DNA from 2 places in the Lysinibacillus sp. G1-3 genome. Region 2 is predicted to be linked to the other one. Evidence: predicted binding sites of a transcription regulator. Region 2 holds the regulator's gene; the other holds the start of a gene.
What was found. Region 2 encodes Rex, which represses fermentation and respiration genes when NADH is low (regulators of the CRP and FNR family bind a similar motif). Its sites were predicted from a motif close to TTGTGAAATATTTCACAA; they were not measured.

Region 1 (3,581 bases), on a different contig from region 2:
GAAGAATACTAAAAAGACATTAGTAACTTCCCAAACTGGTGATAAATAGCGTTTAATAATATTCGTTAAAATGTGATTTTTTCCGATGAGTAAGCTGTAGGCATTAAAAAAGCCTGCACCAAAATCGATTGAAGCTACGATGACATAACCAAATAGGAAAATCCATAGAACTGAAATACCTAAAATTTCTAATGTCATAAGATGTCACCGCCTTTTTCTTCATGGCGATCTTCTATTTCACGCTCAATTGGATTCTTTTTGAACATACGAACTAAAACTACAATACTTCCTATTCCCAATACAATATACACACCTGCAAACAACACCAGCATTAAATCCACATGGTTACTCGTTGTGGCTCCTTCTGGTGTTCGCATTAATCCACGTAATATCCAAGGCTGCCGTCCCACTTCTGCAAGCCACCACCCTGCTTCAATTGCAATAATGGAAAGTGGTCCACCTGCCACAACAATCCATCTAAACCAACGCGTATGAATAAACTGCCAATCACGTGCTTTCCCGGTTACGTAAAGCAGTGAAACGAGTGCCATGAACATGCCAATAAACACCATGATATTGAAGAGGTAATGAATATATAGTGGTGGTCGATCTTCTTTTGCAAATTGATCTAATCCAATTACCTCTGCATTTGGATTATTATGTGCTAAAACACTCAAAGCATAAGGTACTTTAATAGCATATTTTACTTCTTCACCATTTAATACACCAAAGAGTATAAGGGAAGCTTTGTCTCCCGTTTCAAAATGCCACTCAGCTGCAGCTAATTTCTCAGGCTGATATTCAGCTAAATATTTTCCTGAAAAGTCTCCAATAATCGCCGCTGCAATAGAGAAAATCAAACCAATCTTCATAAGTAGTAGTAAAGATTTTTTATGGTATATATGCTTAGAACCTCTAAGTAGACGGTATCCTGCAATAGATGCTAATACGAACGCGGACGTCATGTAGGCTGTAACGAGAACATGTGCTACCTTTGTCGGCATCGCTGGATTAAACATCGCTAAAAAAGGTTGAATATTTACAAGCTGTCCGTCTACAATGTCAAATCCTTGTGGTGCATTCATAAACGCATTGACAATTGTAATAAACACAGCTGACATCGATGCACCAACAGCAACCGGAATTAATAGTAGCATATGCTTTTTCTGACTATCGAAGCGATCCCAAGTATATAAGTAGATGCCTAGGAAGATGGCTTCAAAGAAAAATGCGAACGTTTCCATGAAAAGTGGTAATGCAATCGTTTGGCCAGCAAGCTGCATAAAATTCGGCCATAGTAAAGACAACTGTAAGCCAATTGCTGTCCCTGTTACAACTCCGACGGCAACTGTAATAACAAAGCCGCGCGCCCAACGTCTTGCCATTAAAATATAGTGCTCATCATTCTTTTTATACCCAGTCCATTGTGCGATCATAATCATTAATGGGACACCAACACCAATCGTTGCATAAATAATATGGAACGATAAAGTTAGCTCCGTTAATGCTCTACTCCAAAAGACTGCTGATTCATTCACCATTTCATTGCCCCCTAACCTCCAAATATTCTTCCAAGTATGGAAAGTAGCATGATAATTGCAACACCAAAGCTTAGCCAAATGAGCTTTCTTTCCTGTGACTTATACAACGGCAACACTTCCTTTCCCTTATCCTTACCCCCATTTTCCACTATTGCAACGAAAAAAACCTTTATAATGGACCGGATTTTCGGCCTATTATAAAGGTTTCAAATTTTGTTCAAGTATTATACTCACATTTGCCAAACATTTTTCTTAATTCATTCACAATACCATTTAAAGGATAATAATGTTCATATATATGAATTTTAACCCATTAATATGAATCATCACCAAAACATGTAATTGATTTCCGTTCCGACTTGGCGCTTTATAGCTGCCGCTTCGCTTTCGCGCAGAGCTTCCTGAGGGCGTCCAGCCGTAACGAAGATCAACTTATTTACATAGTAAACGTTTTATCAAAAGTTACTCACAACTTTAAGTGATGAACCATTAATCTCCACAAAAATTCGATTAAACAGGACTCTACCTAAAATTAAGCAGAGTCCTTTTTATGTTTATTGGATACGGTCTTCCTCACGCATATCTGCTAGTGGAACAAAAATTTCAATATGACGCTTTAAGTTTTCAAATGTTGCAGGCGCGTCCCCACCATACTCACCATCTAGGTTTAAATGAATTTCATCTTCAGTAGATACTTTGACGACACTTGCCTTTTTATAAATTACACGATCATCATTTAAATGCTCGCCTCTTAATGCCATCGCAGCAAGCTGAATAAATTCAGGCAGGTTTACTTTTTTCAATACGATTAAAGTAAAGTAGCCATCATTAATACTTGCATCTGGTGCAAGTTTTTCAAAGCCGCCCACCGAATTTGTTAAACCACATAAAAACATCATGGCATCCCCATCAAACACTTCGCCATCGTATTCAATACGCATGTGAGAAGCTTTAATCGATGGGATCATTTCCACTGCTTTTAAGTAATAAGCTAACTGTCCTAGCATTGTTTTCATTTTACTCGGCACTTCATAAGTTAATTCTGTAATACGTCCGCCAGCAGCAATATTGATGAAATAGCGTTCCCCATTTAATAAACCAACATCTACTGGTAACGATTCCCCTTTAATAATAATGTCAACGGCAGCTTCGATATTTCGAGGAATGTGCACAGCACGGGCAAAGTCATTCGTTGTGCCCATCGGAATTAAACCTACTTTCGGCCGGTTCTCAAATGGACTTACACCTGCAACAACTTCGTTTAATGTGCCATCTCCACCAACTGCAATAATTATATCAAAGCCACGTTCTACTGCATTTTTTGCAGCAATGGTCGCATCGCCTTCACAGGTTGTTGCGTGACAAGATGTCTCATAGCCTGCTACCTCTAATTTTGCCAATACTTCTGGTAGATGCTTTTTAAACACTTCACGCCCAGATGTAGGATTATAAATGATTCTTGCTCGTTTCATAACATACCTTCCTGCTTCATAAGATTCTATTTCTTCCAACGAATTATTCTTTTAATTGTTGCATTGAAGTCAACAATAGCAAGGCATGTCCTCATTTTTCTGACATGCAGCCTTGTGATTTACAATTATTGCAATGCAGCTTTTACTTGCTTTTTAAAATCCTCGTAAACATATGTCCAATATGATTTATTCGTCATATTCTCTTCACGAATTTCTGCATATAGCGCTTTTTGTGCATCTTCAAATGTAGGATCTTCTTTATCAGGCAAAGTAGCTCGTTTACTAACTACTAGTTCCTGTAATTCTGGTGCTCGTGGTCCCCATTTTCCAGCGACCTGACCAGCATCATCTAATAAAATATAAACTGGAATTGCACGGCCACCGTTTGTTAAATAACGATCAATCAAATCTGTATCCGCATCACGTAATACTGCGCGCATGTCTAGTTCTGCTGCCTCTGCAACTCGGCGAATGATTGGATTGTTTAACATTGCGTCCCCGCACCAGTCCTCAGTAATTGTTAATATTTTTGGTTGCTTATTCTTCAATAGTTCGATAAAGCCATCGT
Region 2 (3,581 bases):
TTCATCCCATAGCTCTTTTAGAACACTTTTATTGCTCGATAGCTTTGCCTGCTCTTGATCATAGTAACCAATTTGAACATTTGTACCATAGCGAATTTCTCCAGTGAATGGTAGCAAATCTTTGACAATGGTTTTTAATAAAGTGGATTTACCAACACCATTTGGTCCAACAAGTGCAATGCGATCTTCTCGGAAAGTGCGTAGTGTGATGCCACTTGATATTTTCTTATCGCCATAACCTATCGTTAAGTCATCGATAGATAATACATCGTTACCACTTTGACGTTCAATTGTAAAACCGAAACTTGCTGACTTTTCATCACCTTCTGGAGAGTCCATCCATTCTGTTCGTTCGAGCATTTTACGACGACTTTGTGCCATTTTTGTAGTAGAAGCACGAGCAATATTTTTTTGAATAAATTCCTCAAGCTTGGCCTTTTCATCTTGCTGACGTTCATATAGCTTCAAATCACGCTCATAAGTTTTCGCTTTCTCATCTAAATAGGCACTATAATTGCCTGTATATTTTGTGACGCGATGACGAGATACTTCGTAGACAATGGAAACAACCTGGTCTAAGAAGTAGCGGTCATGGGAAACAATTAGAATAGCCCCTTCATAACCCTTTAAATATGATTCCAACCAAGAAAGGGTTTCAATATCTAAATGGTTAGTAGGTTCATCAAGGATTAATAGGTCAGGCTTACTTAAAAGAAGCTTAGCAAGTGCTAACCGAGTCCGTTGTCCCCCTGATAGTGAGCTAATTGACTTTTGGTAATCCTCAGGATAAAACTGCATACCATGAAGCACAGATCGTGTATCCGATTCATATTGATAGCCACCCGCATCCTTAAAATTATGCTGTAAATGATCGTATTCAGACATTATTTTTGCATATATAGTAGGGTTTTCATAAACAGCTGGGTCGGCCATTTGTTGTTCTAATGACCGTAGCGTTTGTTCTTGGGCAATAAGCGGCTCAAAAATTGTCATCATTTCATCCCAAATCGACAATGTCGAGTTTAAACCAGCATGCTGCTCTAAGTATCCGATTTGTATACCTTTCGGGATAATAATATCGCCAGAGTCATATGACATTTGACCAGCAATAATTTTAAGTAAAGTGGATTTACCCGCACCGTTACGACCTACTAATGCAACTCGGTCACGATGTTGAACTTCTAATTTTACGCCACTTAAAATTTCATCTGCAATGAAGGATTTATATAGTTGATTGACCTGTAAAACAATCATTCTTGACACCTCAATTCTTCCTTAGTGTAATGGATGAGCGATTGGCTTGCAATGTCGATGCTTTACTTATTCCAAGCTGTCATGTAAGATTGAAACGATTTCCCTTTATTTAGTGGCGTAAAAGCGCCATTAAATAAAGGGAAATCCTCCAGTGAATATTATAAATTTAGAAATATAAAGTCTGTATCATAAATAGAACTTGATACATTTTAAGGAGGAAAAAGTTTGAAACAAGAATTGAAAATTCCACAAGCCACTACGAAAAGACTTCCTCTTTACTATCGTTTTATCCAAAACTTTGCACAAGAAGGCATGGAACGCATTTCGTCGAAGGAACTAAGTGAAGCGATGAAAATTGATTCTGCAACTATTCGCCGAGATTTTTCTTATTTTGGTGCTCTTGGGAAAAAGGGATATGGCTATGATGTGCAGCATCTCTTACAATTTTTTAGCCAAACGCTCGATCAACATGAAGCGACAAAGGTTGCGTTAATTGGTGTAGGGAATTTAGGTAGTGCTTTATTAAAATATAATTTTCAAAAAAACCACAATACTCATATCGTTGTTGCATTTGACTCGAAGGCCCCAAAAGAAGGGAAAATGATTAGCAATATTCCTGTTTTTCACCCTGACTTATTGGAAGAAAAATATGCGGAATATGGAGCGGAACTTGCAATTTTAACAGTTTCACCACGCTCTGCACAGAAAATGGCTGATAGATTAGCAGTGATGAACGCAAAAGGAATTTTGAACTTTACGCCAGAGCGTATTACTGTACCAGATAAAATGCAACTTTTAACAATTGATTTGTCGGTAGAGTTGCAGGCGCTTATTTATTTAATTCGTAATCAGGAAGAGTGATCATTGTACATAATTTAACTTCTTTCAGCGGGTGTACAAACGCCCGCTGAAAGAAGTTAAAGCCTTAGGACGCAATTAGACCTAGGCATAATTGATAGCATAGCTCACAGTTTCTGTTAAATGAAGTAAGTATAAAATTGAGAGAATGACGAAAAACTTTCACATATAATTAGTTAGCAAAATGGCGAAATATGCGTTAAAATGATGGATATAAAGAGGAGGTGGCTTTAATGGGTGGTATTGGTCCTATGAGCCTCATTATTATCGGAATTGTCGCATTACTAATTTTTGGTCCTAAAAAGTTACCAGAGCTTGGTAAAGCATTTGGTTCAACATTACGTGAATTCAAAAATGCTACTAAAGGTTTAGCCGACGAAGATGATGATGACAAGAAAAAGAAAGAATTAGATAAGTAAGTTAGGATGTTTGAGGAATGAATCCAAGAGATCTAACTGTCATTGAACATATAGAAGAATTAAGAAAACGGCTTTTCATTGTTGCCGTTTTCTTTGTTCTAGCTATGGCTGGCGGCTTCTTTGTTGCAAAGCCGCTTGTTAAATATCTTCAAAGTACTGGAGCGAATTACAATATAGAGCTCCATGCATTTGATGTAGTAACACCACTTGCAATTTATATCCAAGTAGTTTTTTTAATAGCATTTATCCTATCCTCACCGGTATTGATGTATCAATTGTGGGCTTTTATTAGCCCGGGATTAAGGGATGTAGAACGAAAAGCGACTTTAAGCTATATACCGTATTCATTTTTATTGTTTTTAGCAGGGCTGTCTTTTTCATATTTTTTACTATTCCCTTATGTCATAAAGTTTATGATGAATTTATCAAACGATTTAGAAATTCAACAAACAATTGGCATACATGAATATTTTTCGTTTTTATTTAAGCTTACAATACCTTTTGGTTTCCTTTTCCAATTACCGATTGTAGTCTTGTTCTTTTCACGTATTGGGATTTTATCTCCTGAGTTACTAATTCGTATTCGTAAGTATTCATACTTTGGTTTATTTGTATGTGCTGCACTAATCGCGCCACCTGAATTAGCTTCGCACTTAATGGTTTCAGTACCATTGTTTGTTCTTTATGAAATTAGCATTATGATTTCTCGTATTGGCTATAAGAAATACTTAAAATCAGAGGAAATGCGAATGAAAGAAGAACAAGAAGCTGAGCAAAAACGTCAGATAGAAGAGGCACTTGAACAGCAGAGACGTCAAATCGAAGAACTGAATCAATAATAATAGAAGCTCGATGCTAATTAGTAGCATCGAGCTTTTTCGTCGTGATAGATACAGATAAATTTAACTTCTTTTCGGCGGGTGTCTAAACACCCGCTGATTTTTATTGCATTTTTTCTAGTTCTTGAAGAAACTTTTGCAATGGTTCTGCATACAATTGTACAAGTGTCACAAAACCGTTCAGCATGACATGGGCGATAATGGACGTCCA

Region 1: ACVYAD_RS21260 (cytochrome ubiquinol oxidase subunit I) is a predicted target of Rex. The motif match lies at 1,791-1,808, and genes of this name have one in related genera.

Annotation. Positions count from the first base shown of each region.
Region 1 is NZ_JBWHYQ010000023.1:30,245-33,825, reverse strand. It holds gene ACVYAD_RS21265 (cytochrome d ubiquinol oxidase subunit II) at 1-198, opposite strand, end outside; gene ACVYAD_RS21260 (cytochrome ubiquinol oxidase subunit I) at 195-1,541, opposite strand; gene ACVYAD_RS21255 (diacylglycerol kinase) at 2,096-3,013, opposite strand; gene ACVYAD_RS21250 (thioredoxin family protein) at 3,139-3,581, opposite strand, start outside.
Region 2 is NZ_JBWHYQ010000033.1:26,870-30,450, reverse strand. It holds gene ACVYAD_RS24290 (ABC-F family ATP-binding cassette domain-containing protein) at 1-1,254, opposite strand, end outside; gene ACVYAD_RS24285 (redox-sensing transcriptional repressor Rex) at 1,480-2,115, shown strand; gene ACVYAD_RS24280 (twin-arginine translocase TatA/TatE family subunit) at 2,346-2,531, shown strand; gene tatC (twin-arginine translocase subunit TatC) at 2,549-3,370, shown strand; gene ACVYAD_RS24270 (CPBP family intramembrane glutamic endopeptidase) at 3,474-3,581, opposite strand, start outside.